One region of the Thermomonospora cellulosilytica genome, then DNA from elsewhere that is predicted to be linked to it. Evidence: riboswitches for the same ligand, from Rfam matches in the RefSeq annotation. Region 1 holds a riboswitch; each other region holds the start of a gene.

Region 1 (10,013 bases):
GTAGCCGGCCAGGTCGGGCCCGGACACCCGGCCGCCGACGAACGGCTGCAGGTCCGGCCCGACCGGCTCGTACTCCAGTTGCACGGCGTACTGGCCGGGGGCGGGCGGCGGGGGCGCGGCCATCGTCTCCAGCCGCTGGGTGGCGGCGAAGATGGCCGCGCCGCGGGCCACCACCGTGATCGGGTCCTGGCCGTGGTCCAGCGGGATGCCCAGCCCCTCGCGCGGGTCGGCCAGCCGCTGCCGCAGGTAGGGCGACAGCGTGGGGCCGCCGACCAGCAGCACCTTCTCGATGTCGCCTGGCCCGAGCCCGCTCTCGCTCAGCGCCGTGCGGCACAGGTTGACCGACCGCACGATGAACGGCTCGAACAGCCGTTCCACGTCGGCGCGGTGCATCTCGTACTCGAAGTCGAACGGCCGGCCGTGCTCGTCGGTGAGTTCCAGCAGGACCTCGGCGACCTCCATCTGGGACAGCTGGATCTTGGCCTGCTCCGCGGCCTGCTTGAGCTTGCTGATCGCCGCGGCCCAGCGCCGGTCGCCGCGGCCCAGCCCGGTCATCGCGTGCCGCTCGGTGATCGCGGGGATCAGCAGCCGCTCGACGATCTGCCAGTCGATAAGCTTGCCGCCGAGGAAGTTGTCGCCCCGGTGGGTGACCACGTTGAACTCGCCGTCCCGCAGGTTGATCACCGCGGCGTCGAACGTTCCGCCGCCCAGGTCGTACACCAGCCAGAAGGCGTTGTCGGCCGTGCTCTGGAACCCGGAGGCCAGCGCGGCGGCGATGGGCTCCTGCAGCAGCGGCGCCTGGGTGAGCCCGGCCAGCTCGGCGGCCCGCTTGGTGGCGTCGCAGGCGCTCAGCTCGAACGCGGCGGGCACGGTGATCACGGCGGCGGTGATCTCCTCGCCGTGGCGCTGGGCGACGTCCCGTTTGAGGGACTTGAGGACCTCCGCCGACATCTCCTCCGGCTCCATCGACCGGCCGGCCGCGGTGAAGTGCTTGGCCATGCCGGAGGTGCCCATCCGCAGCTTGAACTCGGTGCAGACGTTGTCGGGATCCTCCTCGGACCGCACCTTGGCGGCGCTGCCCACGTGCATCCGGTTGCGGCGGTCGACCCACACCGCCGACGGCGTGGTCTCGTGCCCCAGGTTGTTCTTGACGATCTCGGCCCCGACGCCGGCGAACCGGGCGATGGCGCTGTTGGTGGTGCCGAGGTCGATGCCGAAGTCGATGGTGCTGCGGGTCATGGACGTGACTCCCGGGTGGGTTGCGGCAGACCGGGCTCGCCGGATCCGCCGGGCTCGTCTGGTGCGCCGGGCTCCAGCGGAGTCCCCACGATCACCTCGGCGCGCTGGATCGCGCGGTCGCGGAAGTAGACGCTGGGCCGGAGGGTCTCGATCACCTCTTCGCGGCCCAGTCCGGGAGTGGGCTGCAGGGTCAGCACCTCCAGGGTGAGGCCCGGGTCGTAGGGCTCGCCCAGATGGTCGCGGATCTCGACGCCGGCGTCGGCCAGCGCGTCCAGCGCGCCCTCCAGGTGCCGCATGACGATCCGGGGGGTGTCCTCGTCCCGGCCGAGCCGGGTGTGCAGCCGCCAGACGTTGGTCGCCAGCTCGGCCAGCGTCCGGTCCGGCAGCGCCTCCGGCGCCTGTGCAACGGCCTCGGACCCGGCGGACCCGGCCTCGGACCCGGCGGACCCGGACTCGGACTCGGCGGGTCCGGGGGGCGCGGGGGCGGCGGTCTCCCCGGCGGTGTCGGCGGGCTGCGAGGGCTCGGGCGGCGGTGCGGATTCGGCGAGAGCGGACGCCAGTTTCTCCAGCGTGCTCAGCGCGTCCCGCGGCCATGCGGCGGGCGCGATCCGGAATTCCCGGGGCTGCCGCCATTGCCGGAACGCCGCGCCGATGCCGGCCCAAAAACGCTCCGTCTGCATACCCGGTGGCACTCCCCGCACCCGGTGACCCTGTGTACCGGTTCCATCCTTGCAGCCGGTTCCACGGAGCGTCCAGGGAGAATCGACAACCTTGAACGCGGACATTTGCACACACGGTACGACGCCGGTCCACCGTCACCGGGTTCGCCCGACATCACCGCCCGATATTCGAACCTCCATTCCGAGCCGACCGAAACGAGGAATCTCTTATGTCCACAAAGAGCGCACGGCCGGGATCACGGTTGTGGCCGCTGAAGTCCGCGCTGCTCAACCTCGGTCTGGGAGGTCTCGGCGTGCTGCCGTTGCACTTCGGCTGGTCGTTCCTGCACGACCACCCGCTCGCCGCTCTGGGCGTGACCTCCCCGGCTCCGAACGACGTCGACGACGGCGCCATGGCGGCCGTTGTCCTGGTGGTCGTGCTCACGCTGCCCATGCTGGGCGCCTTCGTCCTCGCCAACGTCCTGGCGGCGGACACCGCCGGGTTCCCCCAGCGGCACTGGGGGCTCGCCGTCCTGATGTTCCTGCTGCCGACGATGGCCGCCACCCTGTGGCCGAGCGCCGCCGCCGAACTGTTCCCCCCGTGGTGAGACCCGGAATCCCGGGGGACGGGCGGCCCGCCGTCCTGTGGCCGGTGTCGTCAGCGGGCTGATCCGCCGTGGCGAGAGCGAAGGCTCCTCAGCCCTTGCCCCACGGGACGGTGCGCGTCCCGTTCGGCGATCCGCCGGACGTATCCGGCTCAGCCCTTGCCCCAGGGGACGGTGGCCTGGAGGACGGCCTCGGTGAGGGCCTTGGTGCGCAGCTCGGTGACCTTCTGGTATTCGGGGTCGGCGACCATGCGGCTGAACGCCTCGCGGCTGGGATAACGGACCACCAGCACCGCGTCCCACGCCTGTCCCTCCTCGGCCACCAGGGCGGTGGAGCCCTGCCCGGCGTACAGCAGCTCGCCGCCGTACTTCTTGAGGAACGGGGCGGTGCGGCGGGTGTACTCCATGTAGGAGTCCTGGCCGCCGGGGGCGAAGCGCAGCAGGTTGAGCATGACCACCGGACCGCCGGGGTCCTCGTCCATGAGCCGCTTGAGGTCCTTGCCCGTGGGATCGACCGCCATGACGCCCTCCTCGTCGTCGCCGAACGGCGTTCAGTCTGGCACGGGCGGGCCGGCGGGCGGCGATGAGGGCCTGTGGGGCGGCCTGCTTTATGGAAGTTCGCAACCAGGACGGTCGGCGTGTTGTCTCCCGGCACAGTCGTGCACGCCGCCGAGCGGTTCCCGGTCGCGGGCCTTCGAGGCGTTCGAAGGCTGACCCGGCCGGGCCTGACGGGGAAGAGGGCCCGGCCGGGTAGCCGGTCAGCGGACGGCGGCGCCGTGTTCGGACTCGGCGATGATCGAGTCCCAGAACTCCAGGTCCTCGGTGTCCATCCGGGAGATCTGGCCCCAGAACTCGCGGTCCTCGGCCTCGGCCGCGACGGCGGCGCTGACCAGGGGCATCGCCACGGTCTGGGCGTCGGCCGCGGTGAGGTCGGCGGGGGCGAGGTCGGCGGGCAGTTCCACCGGGGCGCGGTGGTGGCGGCCGCGCTTGCGGAGCCGGACCGGGGAACTCGTGGGGAGCTTCGGCGCGGAGAGCGCCGGGAGCCTGGCCGGGAGGCGGGTCAGGACGCTCCTGCCCACGGCGAGCGCCACGGTGCCGGCGACGGCGACGGTCAGGACGTCGGCGAACACCGGTGCGTCCGGGACGGGCGGGAGGAGGCCGTCCCGGGCCTCGCCGACGCCCTGCACGGGCCTGCCGCCGGTGTCGCCGCCGATCTGCTCGACGGAGGCGGGGGCGGCGTGCTTGGGCCGGTACTTGACGGCGGTGTCGCCGGAGCGGGAGCCGCCGCCGATGACCTCCTCGACGGAACGGCCGGGGACGTGCACCTTGGCGGGGTAGCCGTAGCCCACGATGTTCTGGGGGGAACGCACCTGCCGCTTGAGGTAGATGCCGTCGCTGTTGGCCTCGATGGTGTGGATCCGGTCGCCCTCGACCTTCTCGACGATCCCCACGTGGTCGATGTTGTCGATGCTCTTGGTGCCCGACCAGTCGAAGAAGACGATCGCGCCGGGCTCCGGCTCGGTGCCCCAGGCGCCCTTACGGGCGAACCACTGGGCGTGGAAGACCGTGTAGGCGAACTGGCCCGCCCATTCGGTCACCCCGGCCTTGTCGGCGGCCCAGGCCAGGAACATGTCGCACCAGGGCGCGGTGGCGAAGTAGGAGCTGTTGTCGACGTTCTTGCCGTACCAGTCGCCGTACTTTGTGTACCCTCCCGATTTCTCCGTGTAGCCAAGCTCGGCCTTGGCGATGTCGAGCAACTTTTCCCCGATGGGATCCATGCGCTCTCCTTCGAGACCGCCTACCGGGTTAGCTGACGGGTTCGGGCCAGGAGTCGCCCTACCGCGCACGGCGGATTCACCCCAGGAAGCGTGGGTCCCCGGCTCCCGCGGCGCGATGTGAGGGGTTCGGCGCCGCCGGGACTCGGCGTCCGATCCGCACCGCCCGGGATGGCGGTTACCGACGGACCGGTATCACGGAAAGGTACAGACCTATTAAAAATAGGACAACCTGGATCAAGGAGCCCCAAAGGTAAAATCACTCAGCGTGGCGACTGCGTCGCCCAGCGCACGGAAGCCCGGGTGACCGGACCGGCGGCCCGCCGGTCCGGCCGTCCCCCGAGCCTCAGCCCGCGCGCAGCGCGCCGGACGAACCGGCCTCCTGCGGCCTGCACCGCTCGGCCAGGATCCGGGCCAGCGGCTCGCGGCGCACGCACGCGGCGAACGAGAACGAGTCGGCCAGCGCGTCCAGCTCCCCGTCGTCCAGGCCGCGGAACAGCTCGGCGTACTCCACGGTCAGCGGCTGCGAGAACAGGATGTGCCGTACCAGGTCCTCGGTGTACTTGCGGCGCCCGAACGGATAGGGGTCGTAGTCCGGGAACTGCTCGTCCATGAACGCGTGCAGCGGATCCACCACATGCCTGATGCCCTCATCGGTCGACCCCCAGTGGTCCGCGCCCAGCCGCGCCTTCTTCGCCATGAAGTCGCCGAACCGCCGCGCGTACGCGCTGTCCGGCGCGATGTGCACCAGCCCCTGCAGCCCCACGTCCTTGTAGGTCCACAGCGACCAGCCCGCCTCGTGGGCGTCGTAGATGTCGAGCTGGTCGCGCAGGATCTGGTACCGCTGCTCGTCCCGCTCGGGGTCGCCGGTGTAGACCGGGCCGAACTCGCCCACCCAGATCGGCGTCCCGGTGCGGCGCTGGTACTCGGACCGCTCCAGGAACTTGCGCTCCAACTGGTCGCGGTCCACCCACACGCCCTCGGTGTAACCCGGGTACGGCCCGCCGTACACGAACCCCGCCAGCGCATAGTCGTGGCAGGTGTAGACGGTGTTCTCCCACGGGTCCCCGAACATGTCGAACCGGGTCGAGTAGGTGTTGCCGTCCAGGAAGATGACGTGCCGCGGGTCCACCTCGCGGACGGCCTGCACCAGCCGGGCGTAGAACGGCCCGATGATCTCCCCGGTCGGGTCGGCGGGCTCGTTCAACAGGTTGTGCCCGGCCACCCACGGGTTGTCGGCGTACCGTTCGGCCATCACCCGCCACAGGTTGACCAGCCGGTCCTGGAAGTGCCGGTGCTCCCAGAACGCCGGCAGGTGGGTGGGGTTGTCGCTGTGCCAGTGGTGGTTCTGGCAGCCGGGCGCGGCGTGCAGGTCCAGCACCGTGTAGATGCCGTGCCGGGCGCACAGGTCGATCACCCGGTCCAGGTGCGCGAACCCCTCCTCGAGGATCTCGAACGGCGCCCGGTCGTCCTCGAAGTGCCGGTAGTTCAGCGGGATCCGCACGCAGTTCAGCCCCAGCGAGGCCAGGAACGCCGCGTCCGCCTCGTCGAAGAACACCGTCAGCAGCCGGTCGAAGAAGCGGTGGTAGCGCTCCTCCCCCAGCACCTGGCGCACCGTCCGGCGCATCAACGTCTCGTTGGCCGGATAGCCGGTGATGAAGTTCTCCATGTTGAGCCAGCCGCCGAGCCCGACGCCGCGCAGGCGCACCGGGGTCCCGGAGCCGTCGACGAGCCGGGCGCCGGCCACCCGGAGGAAACGCTGGTCATCGGTCATGAGCACTCCGTTTCTCGAACACGTTGTCGCCCGCCGTCCGGCAGAGGCGTCACTTGCCGAACCCGGCGGTCAGCCCGCTCACCAGGCGGCGGCGGCCGATCGCGTAGAACAGCAGCACGGGCAGCACCGACAGCGTCATGGCCGCCATCAGCGCCGGGACATTGGAGGTGTACTGGCCCTGCAGGCTCCACAGCCCCATCGTCAGCACCCGCTGGTCCTGCGACTGGGTGAGCACCAGCGGGAACAGGAAGCCGTTCCAGGCGTTCACCGCCACGTAGACGGCGACGGTGATCAGGCCCGGCCGGCTCAGCGGGAGCACCAGCGTGCGCAGCGCCTCCATCGGACCGCCGCCGTCCAGCGCCAGCGCCTCGTACAGCTCATTGGGTATCTCGCGCAGCGTGCTGGTCAGCACCAGCACCGCCACCGGCAGCAGGAACGCCACCGTGGGCAGGATGATCCCGGCCAGCGAGTCGTACATGTGCATCCGGGTGATCAGCAGGTAGAGCGGGACGATCACCGCCTGGGACGGGATGGCCAGCCCGAGCAGCATCATCGAGAAGCCGGTCCGGATCAGCGGGTGCCGGCCGCGCACGATGGCGTACGCCGCGGGCAGCGCCAGGGCCAGCACCAGCACGATCGACACGACGGTGACGATCGCGGTGTTGACGAAGTACCGGCCGAACTCCCCGGTCAGCACCAGCCGGTAGTTGTCCAGCGTCGGCGAGGTCGGCGGGGCCAGCGGACCGGCGGTCAGGTAGTCGGCGCGGGTCCGCAGGCTCACCGTGACCAGGTAGTAGACCGGCATGCCGACGACGACCAGCCACGCCAGGGCGCCCAGGGCGGCGAGCGGGTTGGCCCGCCGCAGGAACGGCGGCCACCGGGAGCCGTCCCGGCGCGGGCCCGGCCGGGCGGGCCGGGCGTGCGCGCCGGCCTGCGCGGTGCGGGCCCTGCGGGTCTCCTGTCGGGTCGTCACATCCCCTCCCGGCTGCTGTCCATCCGGGAGTAACCGGTCATCCTGACGATGCCGATCGACAGCGCGGTGCCCGCCACGACCAGCAGCACCGCCAGCGCGCTGGCGTAGCCCATCTCGAACGCCTCGAAGCCGGTGATGTACATGTGCAGCGGCAGCACGCGGGTCGCGGTGCCCGGCCCGCCCCCGGTGATCAGCAGGATGGTCTCGAAGTAGGTCAGCGAGCCGACCACGATCAGCACGCTGGAGGACACGATCGTGTGCCGCAGCTGCGGCAGCGTGATCGACCGGAACTGGCGCACCCGCCCGGCCCCGTCGATGGCCGCCGCCTCGTACAGCGACCGCGGGATCTGCCGGGTCGCGGCCTGGTACAGCAGCATGTGGAACGGAATGAACTGCCAGGACACCACCAGCGCCATCGCGGCCAGGGCCCGCCCCGGATCGCCGAGGACGTTGCCGTCCGGGGCGCCCAGCAGCGGGCCGATCAGCTCGGCCAGCCCGAAGTTGGGGTCCAGCAGCGACTGCCACAGCAGCGCCACCGCGGCGTTGGACATCAGCAGCGGCACGAAGAACACCGCGCTCAGCGCCGCCCGGCCGCGCCCGGGTGCGGCCGCCCAGACGCCCAGCAGCAGGCTGATCGGGGTCTGCACCAGCCAGGCGACCGCGGTCAGGATCAGCGACAGCCGGATCGAGGAGCCCAGCGTGGGGTCCTCGGCGAGCCGGGACCAGTTGGCGGCGCCGGCCCACCGGGGCATGCCGAGCCCGTTCCAGTGGGTGAAGCTGAGGCCGACGACCAGGACCAGCGGCACCACCGCGAACACCAGGAAGTAGAAGAACGCGGGCGCGGCCCAGATCACCCCGGGACGCTGGTGCACCGGGCTCCGGCCGTGGAGCCGGCCGGTCTTCACCGGGCCGGCTCCACGGGATGAGCGGACTTTCACTTGATCTTGTCCATGGCGTCGGCGAACTGCTGCGGCGTGATGTCCTTGAGGAACAGCTTCGACAGGTTGGTCAGCATCGCCTCGGCGACGTTGGGGGGCAGCGCCTGGTCCCACGACTGGGTGAAGTTGGGCGCCCCGGACACCAGCCCGTAGATGAAGGTGCCGTACTCGGGGGCGGGGCCGCTGCGCAGCTGGGGCTCCACGCCCTTGATGGCCGGCACCTCACCGACGCTGATCATCCCGCGGATGTAGGCGTCGGAGGTCAGCCCCTCCTTGAGGAACCGCACCGCGGCCTCCTTGTCCTTGGAGCCGGCGCTGACCGACATGTAGTTGGAGGGGTTGCCGACGATGTTCTTCGGGTCGCCCTGGCCGCCGGGCACGGACGGGAACGCCGTCCAGCCCATCCGGTCCTTCTTGACGAAGTCGGGGTTCTGCTCGAGCTGCGTGGCGTACTCCCACGAGCCCATCAGGTGCATGGCGGCCTTGCCCTGGGCGAAGATCGTGGAGGCGCCGCCCACGTCGTAGTCGACGGAGGCGTAGTTGGTGCCGAACGCCCCGCGGTCCACCAGCTCGCGGATCATCGTCAGCGCGCGCAGCACGGACGGGTCCTTCCAGGCGCCCGGCCTGCGCTCGACGATGGCCTGGAAGGGAGCGGGTCCGCCGATGCGGTCCAGCAGGTACTCCAGCCACATCAGCTCGGTCCATGCCTGCGAGCCGGCCAGCGCGAACGGGGTGACGCCGCGGTCCTTGAAGACGTCGACCAGCCGCAGCAGGTCGTCCCAGGTCTTCGGCGGCTGCTGCCCGGCCTTGGCGAAGACGTCCTTGTTGTAGAAGAGCACGATGGGCTGCATGCCGCGCTCGGGGACGCCGTAGTACTTGCCGTTGATCTGGGCGGTCTTCATCACGACCGGCAGGAACCTGTCCCGCCAGGCCGGGTCGGCGTTCAGCGCGCCGGTCAGGTCGTGCACCTGCCCCGCGTCCACGTACTGCTTGAGGTTGCCGCCGCCCCAGTTCATGAAGACGTCGGGCGCCTGCGGCGATCCCATGGCGACCTGCAGCTTCTGCTTGTACGGGTCGTTGAGGAAGGTCTCCATCTTGACCTTGGGGTCGGCGGACTTGTTGTAGGCGGCCACCGCCTCCCGCTCGGCCCTGTTGACCCCGTCCTGCAACGACCACACCCGTACCTCGCCGGAACCGCCTCCGGCCGGGCCTGAGCTCCCGCACGCGCTGAGCGCCAGCGCGGATGCGGCGACCAGGGCCAGGTACCTGGCTCTGCGACGAACCCTGAGCACCTCTCGCACCTCCCAAGGCGACGCCCCCGGACCGCCGCACTCGAAACATTGCCGATATGTTTCGGAAACTAGGAGCCGCGGGAAGGCCCTGTCAATACCTGGATATGTCCCGGTTCACAGGAGTCCGCGATCCGAAAATTTTCGGAGTAGGATGCCGGTACCAGAGAAGGTGAGGTCTGCCTTGACGAATCGGAGCCGGGGGCACGTCACGATCACCGCCATCGCCCGAGAGGCCGGAGTGTCGGTCTCGACGGTGTCCAAGGTGCTCAACGGCCGTGCCGACGTCGCGGAGGGCACCCGTTCGCGGGTGGAGGAGCTGCTGGCCAAGCACGCCTATCCGCGGGGCCGCCGGCGCGGCGCCCCCGCGGAGCCGGCCGGGTTGATCGACCTGGTCTTCGACGAGCTGGACAGCCCGTGGGCGGTGGAGATCATCCGGGGCGCCGAGGAGGTCGCGCACGCCCAGGGGGTCGGCACCGTGGTGTCGGCCATCCACGCCGGCTCCGAGCCGGCCCGCCAGTGGCTGGACAACCTGGAACGGCGCGGCTCCGAGGGCGTGGTGCTGGTGCTGGACGAGCTGGACCCGGCCCGCCGGGCCCGGCTGGAGGCGCTGCGGGTGCCGTGCGTGGTCATCGACCCGCGCGGCGAGCCCGACCCGCAGGTGCCCTCGATCGGCGCCGCCAACTGGGCCGGCGGGCTGGCCGCCACCCAGCACCTGATCGACCTGGGCCACCGCCGGATCGGGATCATCAGCGGGCCGG
Region 2 (10,013 bases), 990 kb from region 1:
GCACCGGCGGGATGCACGTGGTGCTGGACGCGGTGCCGCTGCGCGACGAGACGCTGCGGCCCGAAGAGATCCTGATGAGCGAGTCGCAGGAACGCATGATGGCCGTGGTGGAGCCCGCCAAGGTCGACCGGTTCCTGGAGATCTGCGCGAAGTGGGAGATCCCGGCGACGGTGATCGGCGAGGTCACCGACACCGGGCGGCTGGTGATGACCTGGCGCGGCGAGGTGATCGTCGACATCCCGCCGGGCACCGCCGCCGACGAGGGCCCCGTCTACGAGCGGCCGTACGAGCCGCCCGCGGACCTGGCCGCGCTGCAGGCCGACACCCCCGGCCGGCTGGCCCGCCCCGCCAACGCCGACGACCTGCGCAACACGGTGCTGTGGCTGGCGGCGTCCCCCAACCTGTCCAGCAAGACGTGGGTGACCTCGCAGTACGACCGGTACGTGCTGGGCAACACGGTGCTGGCGATGCCGGAGGACGCCGGGGTGCTGCGGCTGGACGACGAGACCGGCCTGGGCGTGGCGCTGTCGCTGGACGGCAACGGCCGCTACACCCGCCTGGACCCGTACTCCGGCGCCCAGCTCGCCCTGTCGGAGGCGTACCGGAACGTGGCCGCGACCGGCGCCCGCCCGCTGGCGGTCACCAACTGCCTCAACTTCGGGTCCCCGGAGGACCCGGGGGTGATGTGGCAGTTCGCGCAGGCCACCAAGGGTCTGGCGGACGCCTGCCAGGCGCTGGGCGTGCCGGTCACCGGCGGCAACGTCAGCTTCTACAACCAGACCGACGACAAGCCGATCAACCCGACCCCCGTGGTGGGCGTGCTGGGCGTGCACGACGACGTCCGGCGCCGGGTGAGCATGGCGTTCCCGGCCGAGGGCCACATGCTGGTGCTGCTCGGCGAGACCCGGGAGGAGTTCGGCGGGTCGGAGTGGGCGCACGTGGTGTACGGGCACCTGGGCGGGCTGCCGCCGCTGGTGGACCTGCCCGCCGAGCGGGCGCTGGCCGCGGTGATGGTGACCGCCGCCCACGAGGGCCTGCTGTCGGGTGCGCACGACCTGTCCGACGGCGGCCTGTCGCAGGCGCTGGTGGAGTCCTGCCTGCGCGGCGGGCTCGGCGTGCGGGTGACCCTGCCGGGCGACCCGTTCGTCGCGCTGTTCAGCGAGTCGGTGGCGCGCGCGGTGGTCGCGGTGCGGCCGGGCTCGGAGGCCCGTCTCGGCCAGCTCTGCGAGGCCGCCGGGGTCCCGGCCACCCAGCTCGGCGTGGTCGGCGGCGACTCGTTCACCGTCGAGGGCCTGTTCTCCATCCCGCTGCACGAGCTGCGCGAGGCGCACGAGCGGCTGCTGCCCAGCTACGCCTGACGAACACGCCGGACGGCCCCGCGAGGCGATCCTCGCGGGGCCGTTCCGTGTTCGGGCGATCCTCCCGCCGCGGTCAGTCGGCCCGCCAGATCTTGCCCTGCAGGTCGGCGCCCCGGATGACCTGGACGCGCCAGGGCTCCAGGCGCAGGACGTGCAGTTCGGGATCGGAGGGGCCGCCGCGCCAGAAACGGCCGGGGTCGTAGCCTGCCCCCGGCGGGCTGGTCCTGACGTACAGGTTCCACACGTGCCGTTTGGTCTCCAGGTCGTCGACCCATTCGGCGACCGTGTCGACGCTGACGGCGTTCTGCCGGGGCGACCAGTAGGAGAACGCGGCGTGCGGGTTCCCGGCGAGGTGGGCGGCCTTGACCGGGGTCTTGTAGGTGGCCAGCCAGCCCAGCGGCCGCCCGTCCACGATCTCCCAGACCGGGATCAGCACCCGGGCGCGCGGCCTGCCCTTGCCGTCGACGGTCGTCATCGTGGCGTACACGATGTCGCCGATGTAGGTCTCGAACTGCTCGCGGATCTCGTCGAACGAGCGCACCTTCACGGTCATCGGACCACCTCCGGGTCGGGTACGGCCACCGGGGCCACGACCGGCGCGGGCGCCGGGCGGGTACGCAGGCCGAACGCGGTGATGACGGCCGCGAGCACGGCGGCGGCCAGCGGGACGACGAGCGCCGCGCGGATCGCCTCCAGCGCCGTCCCGGAGCCGAGCGCCGCGACGTTGACGGCGGTGACGGCCGACAGTCCCAGCGCGGTGCCGAACTGGATCGCCGTGTAGAGCAGCCCGCTGGCCAGCCCGTGCTCCTCCTCGGGCACGCCCTCCACGGCGGCCATCGTCAGCGGCCCGTACGCCAGCGAGAACGCCAGCCCGAGCACGATCAGGGACGGCAGCATCGCCGCGTACGTCCAGTCGGCACCCACCGGCAGGAACAGCGCGTAGGCGACCGCCGCCAGCACCAGCCCGCCGAACAGCACCCGGACGTTGCCGTACCGGTTGACCAGCCGGGGCGTCAGCGTCGGCGCGAGCACCGTGTCGATGGCGATCACCAGCATCGCCAGGCCGGTCTCCAGCGTGCTCCACCCCCGCACCTCCTGCAGGTACAGGGTGAGCAGGAACTGGAACCCGCCGAACGCCCCGATGAACAGCAGCGCCGCCGCGTTCGTCCGCACCAGCGTCCCCGACCGCAGGATGCCCGGCCGCACCAGGGGGTCGGCGGCGCGCCGTTCGATCAGCACGAACGCCGCCAGCAGCGCCAGCCCGGCGGCCAGCACCGCGGCCGTCAGCCCCGGGCCCCGCGACGGGTGCTCCAGCCGGACCACCCCGTACACCAGCAGCAGCATCGCCCCGGTGATGGCGAACGCGCCGGGCAGGTCGAAGCCGCCCTGCCGTTCCCCGGCGGCGTCGGTGTCCTTCACCAGCGGGATCGCGGCGGCCAGGATCACCGCCGACATGATGACGGGCGCGAAGAACACCCACCGCCAGCCCAGCGAGGCCAGCAGTCCCCCGGCGACCAGCCCCAGCGAGAACCCGCCCGCGGCCGTTCCCGCGTAGACCCCCAGCGCCCGGGTCCGCAGCGGCCCCTCTGGGAACGCGCCGGTGAGCAGCGCCAGCCCGGCCGGCGCCATGAACGCCGCCGCCACCCCGGTGACGAACCGGGCGACCAGCAGCATCCAGCCCTCGGTCGCCAGCCCGCCCAGCCCGGAGAACAGGCAGAAGACCGTCAGCCACAGCAGGAACATCCGCCGCCGCCCCAGCAGGTCGGCGGCCCGGCCGCCGAGCAGCATGAACCCGCCGTAGCCGAGCACGTAGGCGCTGACCAGGCCGCTGAGCATCCCGGTGGACAGCCCCAGGTCGGCCCGGATCGACGGCAGCGCCACGTTCAACATCGCGACGTCGATCCCCTCCAGGAAGATCGCGCCGCACAGCACGAACAGCACGCCCCAGGCCCGCCCGTCCATCCGGGCGTCCGTCGTGGACATCGGCCCACTCCTCTCCGCACACGGAACCGGCCGGTATCGGAACATGGGGCCGGTTCCTTCTTGTAACCGACAGCATCGTCAGTCACCATGAGGAGTCATGGAAGAAGGCACTTCGAAGTCCCCTGGTAACTGCTGTGGTACCGGCCCCGACCAGGAGGCCTTCCAGTGGGACACCCGTGAGGACTGCGAGGTCCGGCAGATCCTCGACCGGATCGCCGACAAGTGGTCGCTGCTGGTGATCGCCCTGCTGGACCGGCGTTCCCTGCGCTTCACCGAGCTGCGCCGCAAGATCGACGGGATCAGCCAGCGGATGCTCACCCGCACCCTCCGCCAGCTCGAACGCGACGGCCTGATCAGCCGCACCGTCCACCCCACCGTCCCGCCCCGGGTCGACTACGAGCTGACGCCCCTCGGCCGCACCCTGCACGCCACCATCCAGGCCCTGGTCACCTGGACCGAGGAGCACCAGAACGAGATCGCCGCCGCCCGCGCCGCCTACGACGCCCGCGAGGCCGCCGAACGGGAGGCCCAGCGCCGCGAGGCCGCCGAACGCGACGCCATCGCCCACCAGGCCCTGGCCGCCCTCCGCTGACCTTCCGCGCCGCGGAACGCGAAACGCCCCGGCCGGGCGAACCCGGCCGGGGCGTCGAAGACCAGCGGCTAGTGCTCAGAACACCGAGATGTGCACGTGGTCGTAGTGGTTCTGGGTGATGGAGCCGCGGTCGGACATGGTCTTCCAGCCGGGGCTGCGCAGGTCGTAGATCCGCTGCTTCCAGATGATGTACTTGATGCCCAGCCGCGAGGCGTTGTTGATGGCGTACTGGGCGACCGCGTCGCCGTGGGCCAGCCGGTCCGACGAGGGCATCCGGCCCGCGGTGCTCTCCATGAAGTCGCAGGCGCGCCCGGACCCGTGGTCCAGGGGGTCGCCGGGGCGGGTGCAGCCGATCATCGGGAAGGGGCCCAGCTCGGCCTCGATCTCGTTCTTGACCTTGATCATCCGGGGGGTCATCCCGCCCGCGCCGACCAGCGGGGACTCCGGCTTGTACTTCTTCAGCAGTTGCTTGACCCGCTCGCGCTGCTTGGAGATCTCCTCGATGTCGTTCTCCAGCTTCTTGATCTTGGCCTCGGCCTCCCTGCGGGCCTGGTCCTGCCGGCCGACCAGAACGGCGATCTCCCGGACCTTGGCGGCCTTCTGCTCGGACAGATGGCGGGCCAGCGAGGCGTTGCTGAGCAGCCGGTTGGGGTCGTCGCTGGCCAGGATCTGCACCGTCATGTCGACGCCGTTGCTCATGTACTGGGTGGCCGCCATCTCGGCCACCACCCGCCGCGCCTCCTCCAGGTCCTTGCCGAGGACCTGGGCCTTCTTCAGCGCGTTGTTGGCGTCGCGCCGGGCGTCGCGCAGCTGCTCGAGGTTGCCCCCGTACTCCTTCTCGAGCTTCTGCATCTCCCTGGTGAGCTGGCGGACCTTGGCCGCGCCCCCCGGCTCCGCGGCCATCGCCCCCGGCGAGGTGGAGGACGTCAGCAGGAACGCCCCGGCCGCCGCGGCGAGCGCCAGGGCCGTGCGCCGGAGTCCGCGCCGCGGCGCACGGGTGCCACGAGTGGAGTCAGGGGTCTCCACGTGCTCTCCTCTCTTGTTCGCCTACCGGGTTAGCTGACGGGTTCGGACCGGGAGGTCGGCCCTGTCGCGGCCGGACGGGCCGTGAGTTCACCCCGGATCTACGTTGGGTCCCCGGTTCCCGCGGCGGGCTGGCACCGCGGGATTAGGCTGCCGGCGTCCCTACGGCATGCCGACGGCCGGACGCCGCGGGCGTTCGGCCGGTGAGCGAACCGTATGACACCGAAGTGCACTTCGCCAAGATTAAACCCCTTGCGCAGCGGCAGTCGCTATGACCTCGATGACCGCTTATCGACCTGTGCTCTCACCTGTGGCCGGGCCATCCTACGTGAGAACGTTCACACCCCGCCCCGCGGCGGTGACGGCCCGTGTCAGCCCTTGGTCAGGTCCGCCCGGTAGCTGAGCGTGGTGCCGGTCCGGGCCCAGGCGTACTCCAGACGGCCGTTCGGCTTGCGGGTCACCACCACGTCCCCGGGGGTGACGGTCTTGCAGGGCGGCTGCGGCCTGAGCGTCATCTCCAGCCGGCTGCCGGTGCCGCGGGTCAGGGTGAGGGTGCACTGGCAGCCGCGCGGGTAGACGGCCCGCGCAACGGTCTCGCCCGCCTGGAAGGTGACCCGGATCTGGAACGACGCCCCCCGCCTGGAGTTGACCGCGGTGCCGCTCCAGGTCCCGGCGAACGCCTCGGGGATGCTGCTGACCGGCCGGTTGTCGGCGGCCTGCTGGGACGTCCCGGAGGCGCCGCCCGCCGGGCTGGAGTCGCGCAGCTGCGGCCACAGCACCAGGGCGATGATCACGATGCCCGCCAGCACCCCGACGGCCAGCGAGATCAGCACGCCGAGCGGCCGGTTGGCGCCCCCGCGACGCGGCGGCGCGGCGCTCGCCGGGGGGACCGGGGGCACCGGAGGGTACGCCGCCGTCGGGTCGGCGGCGGCCGGCTGCTGCCACGGGATCAGCGGCGGCTGCCCCGGCCGGTCGTCCGGACCCGGACCGCCGGGCTCGCCGGACGGGAACACCGGCGCGCCCAGCACGGCGGTCTCCCCCGGCCGGGGCGGCTGGGGCGGCGCGTACGGAGGGTCGGCGACCGTGGGCGGCGCGGGCTCCTCGGCGGCGGGCAGGGGCGGCGGGGCGGGCCGCGGCGGGCGTTCGGCGGCCAGCGACCGGGCCTCGGTGACCAGTGGCTCGGGCACGGTGGCGACGGACGGGCTCTCCTGCCCCAGCAGGCGGTCCAGCAACTGCCGGGCGGTCGGGCGGCGGGCCGGGTCCTTGGCCATCGCCTCCCGCACGATCCCGCGCAGCGGCTCCGGCAGCGGCGAGTAGTCCGGCTCGTCGTACAGGATCCGCTGGATCACCGCCTGCACCGTGTCGTCGCCGAACGGCATCCGCCCCGACGCGGCGAACAGCATCGTCGAGCCCCAGGCGAACACGTCGGCGGCCGGGCCCGCCTCGGTCCCGCTGAGCTGCTCCGGGGCCATGTAGGCGGGCGTGCCCGGCACCCCGCCCGCCAGGGTGAGCCCGCTGAGGTCCATGGCCCGGGCGATGCCGAAGTCGATCACCCGGGGGCCGTCGCTGCCGAGCAGCACGTTGGCGGGCTTGAAGTCGCGGTGCACCACCCCGGCCCGGTGGATGGCGGTCAGCGCGGTGGCCGTCCCGATCGCCAGCCGTTCCAGCGCGCTGGCCCCGCGCGGGCCCTCGGCGGCGACCAGGCCCTGCAGCGAGGGGCCCTCGACGTACTCGCTGACGATGTACGGGCGGTCCCCGGCCACGTCGGCGTCCAGCACCGCCGCGGTGCAGAACGTGGCGATCTGCTTGGCCACCTCCAGCTCGCGGATGAACCGGGAGCGCGCCAGCGGATCGGTGCTCAGGGTGGCGTGCAGGAGCTTGATCGCCACCTGCTCGCCGCCGGGGCCGCGGCCCAGCAGGACCACGCCCTGCCCGCCCTCGCCGAGCCGGCCGACGATCTGGTACTCGCCGAGCCGTTCGGGATCGGTGGGTTCTAGCGGCCGGGCCTGGGGCATCGGCAACCTCCGTGCGTTTCCTGGGCCACGCCGCGCCGCGCGGGCGTGCCCTGTCCGGCTGGCCCAGGGTGCCAGCGACCGTCCCTTTTTACCGCCTGGGCGGTGGTTCGCGGTGCAGAGCCGGGCAGGAGGTACCGGTACGGTCGGTGTCGATGGCCCGTGCACCGCTCACCCTCACCGTGCTGAACGAGCAGCTCGCCGCGCTGGGACGGCCCCCGTACGAGGGGCCCGACGAGCCCGCGGCGCTGCGTCTGGCCGCCCTCGACGCCGTGCTGGCCGCCCTGGACGCCGGGGCCGAGCCGGGGCGTCCCCTGCTGCGGGCGGCCGTCCGCGTCACCCTGGACCGCCTCGCCGAGGCCGCCCCCGGCCGTGCGGTGGAGGTGCGGGTCCCGCCGTTCGCCGCCGTCCAGTGCATGGAGGGGCCGCGGCACACCCGCGGGACGCCGCCGAACGTCGTGGAGATGGACGCCGTGACCTGGCTCGAGCTGGCGACCGGCCGCGTCACCTGGGACGAGGCGGTGCACGCCCGCCGGATCACCGCCGGCGGCCCCCGCGCCGACCTGTCCGCGCTCGTCCCACTGAAGTGACCCGCGTCAGGGCGTCGTGCCGGGGGTCGCGCCCGTCCGGGCGAACGGGAACTCGCGCTCGATGCAGCGCTCCCGGTCCGCGTCGGTCGGGTAGCGGTCCGGGTCGGCGCACTCGGCGGCCTGGCTGAGCAGCCAGAACAGCCCCGCCGCGCCCACCACCAGGGTCACCAGGCAGGAGACGATCCCGGCGGCCGCGGTCCCCCGGCCGGTGTGCCGGGACGCCGCCACGAACCCCAGCACCAGCCCGACCAGCGCCAGCACCATCCCCAGCCCGCACAGCAGCAGCGCGGGCAGGCCGATCAGCCCGAGCACGAGCGACGCCGTGGCCATGCCGCTGCGCTGCTCCCGTACAGGGGTGTAGTGGCGCTGGTAGCCGGGCACGGTCATGCGGAACCTCCAGGGGAGCTGCGACGCGCGCGTGCGTTAGACCAGGTTCCCGGCCGGAGCCCCGATGACTCCGCCCCGCCGGGCAAAGGTCGCTGCCGGGCTCGGCAAACAGCGGTTCGGCGGGTCGCGCGCCGCCGTGTCATGCGCCACCGTGGCCGCCGCACGACCAGAGCAGCCGAATCGGGCATCTAGACTGGCCAGCGTGTCTCTTGGTGACGGCCGACTGAGCCACGACCTCGATCCCACCGACCGCGCTCCCCAGGACGCCTGCGGCGTCTTCGGGGTCTGGGTCCCCTCCGACGAGGCGACCCGGGCGGAGGTGAGCAAGCTCACCTACTACGGGCTGTACGCCCTCCAGCACCGGGGGCAGGAGTCGGCGGGCATCGCCGTCAGCGACGGTTCCCGCATCGTCGTCTTCAAGGACATGGGCCTGGTCGCCCAGGTCTTCGACGAGTCGGTGCTGAACACGCTGCAGGGCCACATCTCGGTCGGGCACTGCCGCTACTCCACCACCGGCTCCCCCACCTGGGAGAACGCCCAGCCGACGTTCCGCTCCACCAAGGCGGGCGGGCTGGCCCTCACCCACAACGGCAACCTGATCAACACCCCGGAGCTGGCCGCGAAGCTGAACGCGGCGGAGCTGACCGGGACCTCCGACACCGAGGTGCTGACGGCCCTGCTGGCCGGGCACGAGAGCGGGGCGTTCGCCGCCGCCCGGGAGATCCTGCCGGCGGTGCGCGGGGCGTACTCACTGGTCTTCATGGACGAGCACACCCTGTACGCGGCGCGCGACCCGCAGGGCATCCGGCCGCTGGTGCTGGGCCGGCTGCCGATCGCCGGGCACGCCGGGCACGGCGGCGAGATCCGCCAGGGCTGGGCGGTGGCCTCCGAGACCGCGGCGCTGGACATCGTGGGCGCCCAGTTCGTCCGGGAGATCGAGCCCGGCGAGATGATCGCCATCGACGAGGGCGGGCTGCGCGTCCAGCGGTTCGCCGAGGCGCGGCCCAAGGGCTGCCTGTTCGAGTACGTGTACCTGGCCCGTCCCGACACCACCATCGCCGGTCGCAACGTGCAGGCCACCCGGGTCGAGGTGGGGCGGCTGCTGGCGCGCGAGCACCCGGCCGAGGCCGACATGGTCATCCCGACGCCCGAGTCGGGCACCCCGGCCGCCATCGGGTACGCCGAGGAGTCCGGCATCCCCTACGGCCAGGGCCTGGTGAAGAACTCCTACGTCGGCCGGACGTTCATCCAGCCGTCGCAGACCATCCGCCAGCGCGGCATCCGGCTCAAGCTGAACCCGCTGCGCGAGGCGATCAAGGGCAAGCGGCTGATCGTGGTGGACGACTCGATCGTGCGCGGCAACACCCAGCGCGCCATCGTGTCCATGCTCCGCGAGGCCGGCGCCGCCGAGGTGCACGTCCGCATCTCCAGCCCGCCGGTGGCCTGGCCGTGCTTCTACGGCATCGACTTCGCCACCCGCGCCGAGCTGATCGCCGGGAACCTGAACGTCGAGGAGATCCGCGCCTCGCTGGGCGCCGACTCGCTCGGCTTCATCTCGCTGGACGCGCTGATCTCCGCCACCCGGATCCCCAAGGACCGGCTGTGCCGGGCCTGCTTCGACGGCGAGTACCCGATCCCCGTCCAGGAGGACTCGCGCGGCAAGTACCTGCTCGAAGGGGCCGGCAAGTGACCTCCTACCAGGACGCCGGGGTCGACATCGCCGCCGGGGAGCGCGCGGTCGAGCTGATGAGGGCGCGGGTCGCCAGGGCCCGCCGGCCCGAGGTGGTCGACGACGCCAGCGGCTTCGCCGGGCTGTTCGACGCCTCGGCGCTGCTGCGCTACCGCCGCCCGCTGCTGGCGACCTCCACCGACGGGGTCGGCACCAAGGTGGACCTGGCCCGCCGTCTCGGCGTCTACGACACCGTCGGCCACGACCTGGTCGGCATGGTGGTGGACGACCTGGCGGTGTGCGGGGCCGAGCCGCTGTTCATGACCGACTACATCGCCTGCGGCAAGGTGGTCCCCGAACGGATCGCCGACATCGTGGGCGGCATCGCCGAGGCGTGCG
Region 3 (10,013 bases), 3.7 Mb from region 1:
GCGCTGCGGCACGGCGACCAGGTCGCGGCGTACGCCGTCGCCAACGCCGGCCGGCTGGGTATCCACTACGTGATCTGGAAGCAGCACATCTGGAACATCCGGGGCGGCGGCTGGCGGCGCATGGGCGACCGCGGCAGCATCACCCAGAACCACTACGACCACGTGCACATCTCGGTGCGGTAGTCCCGGTCAGGGCGTGCCGAACAGCGTCCGCGGCGGCACCGGGACGCGCACGTCGCCGCCGCGCAGCGGCGCGGCCCCCGCGCTGAAGCCGGCCAGGGCGTCGGAGTCCATGCAGCGGGCGCGGACCGCTCCCCCGGCCGCCCGGCGGGTCAGCTCCGCGTCGGGCAGTTCGGCGTCGGAGGCGGCCAGGATCAGGTTGCCGAACCGGCGGCCCCGCAGCACCCCCGGCTCGGCCAGCAGCAGCGTGTGGCCGAAGACGCCGCGCAGCGTGGCCACCATCCGCCGGGCGAACTCCAGCCCCCGCCCGTCGGCGATGTTGGCCAGGTAGACGCCGCCGGGCCGCAGCACCCGCCGCACGTCCCGGGCGAACTCCTCGGTCACCAGGTCCCCCGGCACGGTCGCGTCGGCGAACGCGTCCAGCACCACCAGGTCGTCGCAGGCGTCGGGCAGCGCCGCCACCCCGCTGCGCCCGTCGGTCACCCGCACCCGCAGGCCCCGTACGGAACGCAGCGGCAGCCGCGCCCGCACCAGGTCCAGCAGGGCCGCGTCGGGCTCCAGCACGATCTGCCGGGAGCCGGGCCGCGTCGCCGCCACATAGCGGGGCAGGGTGCAGGCCCCGCCGCCGACGTGGACGGCGTCGATCGGCTCGCCGGGCGGGCGCACGCAGTCCACCACGTCGCCCATCAGCCGCATGTACTCGAAGCTCAGGTGGGTGGGGTCGGCCAGGTCCACGTAGGACTGCGGGACGCCCTCGATGGTCAGCAGCCAGCCGTCCGCGCGGTCGGGGTCGCGGCGCAGTTCGGCCCGGCCGTCGGCGCTGCGCTCGGCCGCGGACGCCGCCGCCCTGCGGGCGTCCCGTCGCCGCTCCATGCCCCTCCCTGCCCGTCCGGTTCGCGGGGATTCCCTCGCGAACACACCTTTACGCCTACCATGCCGGAGAAGGCCGTGACCGGCTCCGGCGGATGACTTGCCCACCCGCTTTACCTCAAGTACATTCCCCCGAGACCGGTTCGTGACCAACCCCCCACCAGGAGGGTCGAGCCGAACCGCCGAATGTTCCGCGACGCAGCCGGCGTCGCCGGAACGCCGGGGACCCGACGCGCAACGGGGTGAATCCGTCCGCGGGCGGTAGGGCGCCTCCACGCCCGAACCCGACAGCTAACCCGGTAGGCGGTCCATGGAGAGATATGGATCCGATAGGCAAGAAGCTGCTCGACATCGCCGAGCAGGAGCTCGGTTATACCGAGAAGGCCGGCGGCTACACCAAGTACGGGGAATGGTGGGCCGAGAACGTCGACTCCGACCACGATCCGTACTTCAAGACGGCGCCGTGGTGTGACATGTTCCTGGCCTGGGCGGCCGACAAGGCGGGGGTGACGGAGCAGGCGGGACAGTTCGCCTCCACCGTCGACCACGCCAAGTGGTTCGCCGCCAACGGCGCCTGGGGCAGCGAGCCCGAACCCGGTGCGATCGTGTTCTTCGACTGGAAGGGCTCGAACGACATCGACGCCATCGACCACGTGGGCATCGTCAAGAAGGTCGACGGCGACGAGATCCACACCATCGAGGCCAACGTCGACGGCGTCCACCTGCGGGAGAAGGTCCGCGACGAGAGCGTCATCGCCGGTTACGGCTATCCGTCGAAGGTGAAGCCGGCCTCGCAGGCCGCCAAGTACGTCCCCAAGCACGCCGCCCCGCCGCCCTCCCCCGAGCAGCTGACCGGCGCCCCCGGACGGCAGGGGCAGGCCGCCGCCACCCGCGAGACGTCCGGCGACGGCGAGCCGCTGCTGTCCGGGCCGCAGGACGCGGTGCTGAGCGGGCTGGTGGCCGTGGCGGTCGTCGGGTCGGTGGCGCTGTCGGTCGGCAGGGCCGCCGCCGCCAAGGTGCCCGCCGCCCCGCCGGTCCGGGTCCGCAAGCGCGGCAAGCACCACCGCCGCCCGGTCTCGCTGCCGGCCGACATCACCCCGGCGCAGCTGGACCAGGCCGAGGCCGTCACCACGCAGATGCCCGCGATCAGCGCCGCGGTGGCCGCCGAGGCCGAGGACCGCGAGTTCTGGGGCCGGATCGAGCACCTCAAGGAGGACCAGGAGCTGGCGTTCTGGGACTCGCTGCACGCCGAGCTGGCCGAGGCCCCGCGGCGCCGCGCGATCCCCGCCGGCCACGAGGTCCCCTCCTCGCTGAACACCTGATCGCCCCGGCGTGCGGTCGCATGGCGCCCCGCGCGACCGCACGCCGCCCGGATCGCGGCGCTCCGGCGGGCCCGCGTCCGGGCCGTTCCGCCGTCAGCGCAGGCCGTAGCGGCCGCGACCGGAGTGCGTGCGCACCGCCGCCATCCGCGCCGCCGGCCCGGTCCGTGCGCGGGCCCGCATCAGGCCGCCGCGTTTGGCGTGCGCCCGGGTCCGGGCCAGATGAGCCGCCCGCTGCCAGGCACTGCGATGACGCATCCGGCGCCGCCGCCACAGCCAGGCCGCGACCGCCGCGGTGGCCAGGGCGGCCAGCCCCGCGCCCGCCTTGCCCGCCGTCGGGCCGGGCCGGGCGCCCATCCGGTCGGCCCGGCCGGCGAACCGGTTCCTGACCTCGCCGAGCTTGCGCTGCGCCCGGGCCTTCACGTCGGCCTTGGCGGCCAGCGCCTGCACGGTCTCGCCGATCTCCGCACGGGTGCGCTCGATGTCGGCGGCCGCCTTCGACTCACTGGTGGTCATCGCGTGCTGTCTCCTTACGTGCAGTACGGCTCGCCGAAGGAGTTCCCTGCCGCGACACGGCGGACGAGCCCCGCGACACGCGCTTTGCCGCCGCACACCGCGATTTTGGCGACGCGGATGCGAACCCGTGCCCGCACCGCGTGCGGCGCGTCAGGTCACCGGGCTCAGGTGCGGGCGGCGGCGCAGCCGGTGGCCTCGACGACCTCGGCGATCTCCCCGATCCGCACGGTCAGATCCAGGGCCGCGCAGCAGGCGTCGGCATTCATCGGATCACCACCTTCCGCAGCAGCGCGTTCACCGCATGTGCGAACACCTCCCAGCCGGTCGCGGTACGGCGCAGCACCGCGCCGCCCGCATCGATGATCCGGTAGTACCTGCAGGCCGGCCCCGTCTCGCCCTCGCGCCGCTGTGCGGTGACCATCTCGGTGCACTGCAGGCGAAGCGCCACCGGACACAGGGGCCGCTGCGGATCGGCCCGAGCCCGACGTCCCCAGGGACTGCGCCAGCTCTTGACGTGCTCTCCGGCTTGAAGGCCGGGGATTCAGTCCGTGCCGCGTGTGCGGCACCCCTGGTGGCTTCCTGTTTCGCCGGGTCCTGCCCTCCGCTAGGCGGCGGGTCTTACGGCCCCTCCGCAGGCGTTTAGCCTGTCCGCCCGCCCGGCGGCCAGGATGTTCTTGGCGGCATTGACATCCCGGTCATGCCGGGTGCCGCAGACCGGGCACGTCCATGCGCGGACGTGCAACGGCTTGGGACCGTCCTTGACCTTGCAGGTCGAGCACGTCTGCGAGGTCGGCTCGAACCGGCCGACCCGGCCGACGTGCCGCCCGTGCCGGGCCGCCTTGTAGGCCAGCATCGCCGTGAACTGCGCCCAGCCGGCGTCGTGCACCGATTTGGCCAGCCGGGTCCGCGCCAGCCCTGACACGCACAGGTCCTCCACGTAGACCGCTTGGTTGTCGCGGATCAGCCGAGTGGAGAGCTGGTGCGCGAAGTCTCGGCGCGCGTCGGCCACCCGGGCGTGCGCCCGAGCGACCTTGGCGGCGGCTTTCGTGCGGTTGTTGGACCCTTTCGCCGTGCGGGCCAGGGCGCGCTGGGCCTTGCGCAGCCGCCGCTCGGCCCGGCGCAGCCACCGCGGATTGGCGATCTTCCGGCCGTCCGACAGCACCGCGAAATGGGTGAGGCCCAGGTCGATGCCGACCTCGGCCACCGCCTCCGGCAACGGCTCATCGCCGACCTCGACCACGAACGAGGCGAAGTACCGCCCGGCCGCGTCCATGACCACCGTCACACTGGACGGCTCCGACGGCAGGGACCGCGACCAGCGCACCGGCACATCCCCGATCTTCGGCAGCCGCAACCGCCCACCCGCCGTGACCGTGAACCGGGCGTTGCGGGTGAACCGGATCGACTGCCGGGCGTCCTTACGAGACTTAAAGCGGGGCTCGGCGATCTTCGGCCCCGTGCGCCTGCCGGTGAGCGAGGCGAAGAAGTTACGGTAGGCGGCGTTCAGGTCGGCCAGCGCCTGCTGCAGCACCACCGCAGACACCTCACCCAGCCAGACGCGCTGCGGGGTCTTCTTCGCCTCCGTGATGACCCGCCGGGACAACTCACCGTCCGAGACGTACGGCAACCCCCGCTCATGGGCCTCCCGCCGTACGCACAGCCCGTCGTTGTACACCACCCGCGCACACCCGAAAGCCCTGGCCAACGCCGCACGCTGACCAGCGGTCGGGTAAAGACGGAAGTTGTACCGCAACTGCACACCGCGACCATAACGCCACCCTCCGACAGAACACCCAAGAACTCACCGGCGCCCGCAGGGCATTCCCTCGCATCAGCCTTCACCCGACCTCAAGGCCGGAGCCGGTCGGCATTCCGGTGGCAGCAGGACTCGCGGCGGACCAGGACGGCCAGGACGCACAGGTCCAGCACTCCGCGCAGCCATTGGCCGCGTCGTTCATGATCCACGCGCGACAAGCCAGCACGGCTACCTAGATAGCGCCGCAAACTAGTCGGAATCCGTCCGGGGTCAGTGCCGGTGCGGGCCGGTGTCGGTGCGGCGGCGCCGGCGGACCAGGGTGCGGGTCGGGGTGCGGGGGATGCGGATGGCCGAGCGGCGGACGATCGGGCGGCGGCGCCCGGCCGGGCGGTGCACCACGGGCCCCTGCCCGGCGGCGCGCAGCTCGTCGATCAGGCGGTCGAGGTGGACCAGCAGCTCGCCGTGCAGCGGCCAGTGGCCGGGGTCCTCGCGCAGCAGTCCGCCCAGTTCGTCGCGGCGGCGCCGGGCCTCCGACAGGCAGCCCTCCAGGTCGGCGGTGCGGCGGACGGCGTCGTCGGCGGTGGCCGCGGTGGCGGCGCGGGTGTAGAGGATCGTGCCGCACGACAGCTCGCGCAGGGTGGCGGCCAGCCGGTCGCGCACGTCGGCCTCCCACATCTGCGCGCCGAGGCCGGTGCGGTCGGCGTGCACCAGCGAGGTGCGGTCGGCCATGGAACGGGCCAGCCCGCGGATGCTCACGGCCGCGTGCTCCAGGTGCTCCAGCGCGATCCGCAGCACCGGGCCGGGCCGGTCGGCCGGGCCGACCCGGCTGCGCGGGTTGAGCCGGGCGCTGTCCTCGGCCTCGGCCAGCGCCCGGTCGACCTCGCGGATCTCCCGCGCCAGGCCGCGCGAGCGCTCCAGCCAGCGGTCGGTGGTCCTGCGGTCGGGCTCGGCGTCCAGCCCGTCGGCCATGTGCTCCAGCAGCGCCCCCATCGACCGGCCGAGCTCGGCGACGGCCTCGGCGGCGGGCCGGACCCGGACCGGGGAGGCCAGCAGCCCGGCCGCCATCCCCACGCCGGCGCCGACCAGCGTCTCGATGATCCGGTCCAGCGCGGCGGTGTCGCTGCCGAGCTGCAGGATCAGCATCGCGCTGATCGGCACCTCCAGCATGTGGTCGCCCAGCCGCAGCAGATGCCCCAGCGCCAGCGCGGCGGCGATGGTCACCCCCAGGCTCCACCAGGTGAAGCCGATCAGGTCCACCAGCACGACCGCGACGATCACCCCGGCGGTGACGCTGACGATCCGCTGGACGCCGCTGCGCAGCGTCTGGAACAGCGAGACCTGCACCACCAGCAGCGCGGTCAGCGGGGCCAGCACCGGCGCGGACACCTCCAGCAGCCACAGCGCCAGCAGATACGCCGCCACCGCCGTCATCACCAGCCTGGCGATGGCGACGGCGGCGGGCTGCGCCTTGCGGACGGCGATCCGCAGCAGCCGCGGCGAGGCGGCGGTGCGGACGCGGTGGCGTACGGCGGAACGCACGGGCACGATGCGGGAACCTCATGGGGACGGGGTGTGGTCGGACAGGCCGGAATCAACGACCTTGTATGTCCAATTCACCACCGTTCGCCCGGTATTCCCGATCGCGCGGCGGGTGTCAGCGCTTGACGCGCACCTCCCGCAGGCTCTCCACCGGGTGCTCGCCCTCGCTCTGCAGGCGGTACTCCTGGCCGAACATCTCGCGGTGCTCGTCGATGACGCGCTCGCTCGGCGGCTTCTCGTCGCCGTGGATGGCGTTCTGCATCCGCTCGAACCGCTCGTGCGCCTCGCGGACGTACCCGGCGCCCAGCGTGGTCAGGTCCAGCTGGGTGGCCAGCAGCTGGCGGATGTACTCCTTGTTGGGCTCGAAGGTGACCGGCGGCGGCAGCTCCCGGGCCAGGATCGACTCCGGCTCGCGCCCGTCGTGCTTGCGCATCATGTCGCAGGCCAGCCGCAGGTGCTCCAGCTCCATGTTGAGGTGCAGCTCCCAGATGGCCTTCACCTTCGGGTCGCTCTCGGTCTCCATGAACGAGTGGTACATGTAGCACTCGTTGTACTCGTGGTTGACCAGGCGCTCGTACCAGGTCTCGCCGGGGTCGACGAGGGACTCGTAGTGGGTGACGTGCTCCTCCTCGATGAGGCCGATCTCCTGGTAGAGCTGGCGCGCGATCGGCTCCATGTACTGCGGGCCGACGTTCATGTAGAAGTTCATGGTCTGCTGCTCGGCCGCCATGACGGTCAGCGCGTGCAGCTTGGAGATGGGCTCGGCCTGCGTGCGGTCGTAGGGGGTGCGCACGTTGTCCATCGGGTGCCGGTGGTGCATCATCGTCGGCCGGCCCGGGATCACCTCGGTGAGGTTGTCGACGATCTTCTCCGCCTTGCGGTGCTCGATCATCTCGTACAGGTTGGCGTACCGGTACAGGTGGTCGAAGTCCTCCAGGACGCCGAACTCGTAGGCCTGCTTGAGGTAGGGATCGGGCTCCATCCGGGCCACCCACCCGGTCAGGTCGACGGCCACCTGCTCGTAGGCGATGGTCGTCTCCAGCACCGAGGCCTGGCCGGGCAGCAGCCAGTTCACGGTCTTCTGCTGCTGCTGCTCGATGTAGCGGACCTCGGCGAGCTGCTGCTTGACCTCCATTTCCGGACAGACCCGGGAGAAATGGTGACTGAAGAAGATCGCCTCGGTCTCGATGCCGTTCATCGTGATGATGCGGCATTTGGTGTAGGGGTCGGCGCGATCGGGGTCGACGGGCTCGACGTTGAGCTCGCGCCAGTTGCGCAGTTGCCGGTCCAGCGGGATGCCTCGGTGTTCCAGCGGGTTGAACGTCATCGTTTCGCTACACCTCACCTGTGTCGTCGGGTCGCTCGCCCGCCGTACCCGGAGATCGGCAGCGCTCACCCATTCGCCCCGCAAATTTGATTTGGACGCGGACGCGCGGTACCGCGGGCATGACCCCGGTCTGCACCGGGTAGGGGGCCGCGCGCACCCGATGCCCGATCTGAGGAGTGAGGCAATGGCCCAGGCGCCGACGCTGACCAAGAACGACGTGATCGACCTGCTGGTGGCGCAGCACGCGCAGATCCGGGACCTGTTCGCCGAGACCCTGGAGTCCACCGGCGACCGGCGCAAGGACGCGTTCCGGCGGCTGGTGCGGCTGCTGGCCGTGCACGAGACCGCCGAGGAGGAGATCGTCCATCCGGTGGCCCGCCGCAGCCTGCCCGGCGGCGAGGGCATCGTCGACGACCGGCTCAGGGAGGAGCGCGAGGCCAAGGAGCTGCTGGCGGAGCTGGACGGGATGGACGTCCACGACCCGCAGTTCCTGCCCAAGCTGGACAAGCTGCGGATCGCCGTGCTGACCCACGCCCGCTCGGAGGAGCGGTACGAATTCTACCGGCTGGTCGCCGAGTTCAGCGACACCCAGCGCGCCGCGATGGCCCGCGCGGTCAAGGCCGCCGAGGCGACCGCTCCCACCCACCCGCACCCGGGCACCGAGAGCGCGACGGCCAACGTGCTCGTCGGCCCGCTGGCCTCGATGGTGGACCGCATCCGCGACATCATCCGCAAGGACTGAGGCCCGGCCCGCCGGCTTCTTTCAGCGGGGGAACTGCGGTTCGGCGGGCGGGACGCCCTTGAGGGTGTGGAAGCCCCGCACCCCGGCCACCAGCAGCGTCCCGTCCCACAGCCGGGCCGCCTCCTCCCCCGTGGGAACGCGGGAGATCACCGGCCCGAAGAAGGCGGTCCGGCCGCCGCCGGGGGTGGTCGCGGCGATGATCGGCGTTCCGACGTGGTCGCCGACCAGCCCGACGCCCTCGGCGTGCGAGGCCCGTACGAGGTCGTCGTAGTCGGTGCCCTGCCCGGCCTCGAACAGCTCGGTGGGCAGCCCGGCGGCGGCCAGGGCGCCGGTCAGCTCGCCCATCCAGTCGCCGTTCTCCCGCGCCTGTGACCACAGGGCCCGGTAGAACCGGCCGAGGGCCTCGTGCCCGTGGTGGCGGGCGACGGCCGCGCAGATGCGGACCGGCACCCACAGCCATCCCTCGGGGTCGCCCTCCGGGTCGTCGTCGCGGCCCTCGTTCAGCACCGACAGGCTCATCACGTGCCAGCGGATCTCCACCGGGCGAACCTCGGCCACTTCCAGCAGCCAGCACGTGGTGAGCCAGGTATAGGGACAGGAGGGGTCGAACCACAGATCCGCGATCGTCTTGTCCGCCACGGCCCCACAGTAGGGCGAGGCGGGCCGCACGGCATCCCCGGCGCGAACCGGGCGGCGAATCGGACGGCAAGCCGGAGCAGGTTTCGGACTCGCCGAGCACGGTCACTATCCGTCACACGGAGTGATCGCTTCCGTACGCTTTGCATCGGGGGTTTCTCAGGCGATGAAGACGATCAACAGCGCGCGGCCCTGGACGGTGGCCGCGGGCTCGACGGCGGCGGTCACCGCCGCCCTGGTCACGGCCGGCCTGGTGATCAAGGAGATCGCCGGGCCGGAACTGCACGTGGCCGCCGTCCGGGACGGGGCGGTGCTCAGCCGCGAGGAGGCGCGCGTCCAGACGGTCGCGGTCACCACGAACGAGCCGGGCAAGGTGCGGGTCCGGCTCGACGGGCGGCCGCTGGAGTTACGCGCCCACGGCGGCAGGCTCGTCGCCGACCTCGGCCCGCTGCCGGAGGGCGAGCACGAGCTGACCGTCACCGCGCCCGGCGGGCTCCCCCTGACCGGCGGCAACATCACCCGCAAGTTCCGGGTGGACGCCACTCCGCCGTCCATCACCGTCGACGCGCTGCGGCCCGCCACGCGCGACGGGCAGCCGGCGCGCCTGCAGGCCCGTTCGCTGCGCGAGCCGTTCACCCTGACCGGCCGGGTCCGCGGCGCGACCCGGCTGCTCAGCGAGGGACGCCCGGTCGAGCTCGGCGAGGAGGGCCGGTTCACGCTGCGGTACCGGACACCGCCGGACGCGGTGCGGCTGACCGCCTACGACTCCGCCGGGAACCGCCTCGACCAGCGCATTCCCGTCGTCGTCCCGCATCCGGAGATGCGCGCGGTGCACGTGACCGCCCTGGCGTGGGCGTCCGAGCCGCTGCGCAACCGGGTGCTGACGATGATCCGCGAGGGCCGGATCAACGCCGTCCAGCTCGACATCAAGGACGAGGACGGCATCGTCGGCTACGCCTCGCAGGTCCCGCTGGCCCGCGAGGTCGGCGCGGCCCGTCCCATCTACGACGCCCGCAAGGCCATCGACCAGTTGCACGCCATGAACGTGCGGGTGGTCGGCCGGATCGTGGCGTTCCGCGACCCGCAGCTGGGCCGGGCGTCCTGGAAGGCGGGCAAGCGCGACCGCCT

Evidence for each region. Region 1 has a riboswitch for cyclic di-AMP ahead of HNR21_RS02340 (CHAP domain-containing protein). Riboswitches for the same ligand answer to the same signal wherever they lie in the genome.
Region 2: another riboswitch for cyclic di-AMP. It lies ahead of HNR21_RS07185 (coiled-coil domain-containing protein); the one in region 1 lies ahead of HNR21_RS02340 (CHAP domain-containing protein).
Region 3: another riboswitch for cyclic di-AMP. It lies ahead of HNR21_RS19755 (CHAP domain-containing protein); the one in region 1 lies ahead of HNR21_RS02340 (CHAP domain-containing protein).

What each region holds. Positions count from the first base shown of each region.
Region 1 covers NZ_JACJII010000001.1:478,951-488,963, forward strand. The annotation lists gene HNR21_RS35810 (Hsp70 family protein) at 1-1,239, opposite strand, end outside; gene HNR21_RS02325 (nucleotide exchange factor GrpE) at 1,236-1,919, opposite strand; gene HNR21_RS02330 (hypothetical protein) at 2,129-2,506, shown strand; gene HNR21_RS02335 (DUF1330 domain-containing protein) at 2,656-3,024, opposite strand; gene HNR21_RS02340 (CHAP domain-containing protein) at 3,262-4,281, opposite strand; cyclic di-AMP (ydaO/yuaA leader) riboswitch at 4,284-4,423, opposite strand; gene HNR21_RS02345 (glycoside hydrolase family 5 protein) at 4,625-6,052, opposite strand; gene HNR21_RS02350 (carbohydrate ABC transporter permease) at 6,102-7,025, opposite strand; gene HNR21_RS02355 (carbohydrate ABC transporter permease) at 7,022-7,930, opposite strand; gene HNR21_RS02360 (extracellular solute-binding protein) at 7,960-9,255, opposite strand; gene HNR21_RS02365 (LacI family DNA-binding transcriptional regulator) at 9,407-10,013, shown strand, end outside.
Region 2 covers NZ_JACJII010000001.1:1,464,535-1,474,547, reverse strand. The annotation lists gene purL (phosphoribosylformylglycinamidine synthase subunit PurL) at 1-1,358, shown strand, start outside; gene HNR21_RS07200 (pyridoxamine 5'-phosphate oxidase family protein) at 1,432-1,911, opposite strand; gene HNR21_RS07195 (MFS transporter) at 1,908-3,341, opposite strand; gene HNR21_RS07190 (winged helix-turn-helix transcriptional regulator) at 3,439-3,933, shown strand; gene HNR21_RS07185 (coiled-coil domain-containing protein) at 4,009-4,959, opposite strand; cyclic di-AMP (ydaO/yuaA leader) riboswitch at 4,963-5,103, opposite strand; gene HNR21_RS07180 (serine/threonine-protein kinase) at 5,328-6,971, opposite strand; gene HNR21_RS07175 (sterol carrier family protein) at 7,124-7,558, shown strand; gene HNR21_RS07170 (DUF4190 domain-containing protein) at 7,565-7,945, opposite strand; gene purF (amidophosphoribosyltransferase) at 8,148-9,635, shown strand; gene purM (phosphoribosylformylglycinamidine cyclo-ligase) at 9,632-10,013, shown strand, end outside.
Region 3 covers NZ_JACJII010000001.1:4,194,556-4,204,568, reverse strand. The annotation lists gene HNR21_RS19765 (VldE C-terminal domain-containing protein) at 1-183, shown strand, start outside; gene HNR21_RS19760 (spermidine synthase) at 190-1,053, opposite strand; cyclic di-AMP (ydaO/yuaA leader) riboswitch at 1,250-1,371, shown strand; gene HNR21_RS19755 (CHAP domain-containing protein) at 1,371-2,372, shown strand; gene HNR21_RS19750 (DUF3618 domain-containing protein) at 2,466-2,885, opposite strand; gene HNR21_RS19745 (hypothetical protein) at 3,148-3,333, opposite strand; gene HNR21_RS19740 (RNA-guided endonuclease InsQ/TnpB family protein) at 3,490-4,644, opposite strand; gene HNR21_RS19730 (FUSC family protein) at 4,912-6,186, opposite strand; gene HNR21_RS19725 (hypothetical protein) at 6,296-7,507, opposite strand; gene HNR21_RS19720 (hemerythrin domain-containing protein) at 7,692-8,249, shown strand; gene HNR21_RS19715 (mycothiol-dependent nitroreductase Rv2466c family protein) at 8,271-8,888, opposite strand; gene HNR21_RS19710 (putative glycoside hydrolase) at 9,052-10,013, shown strand, end outside.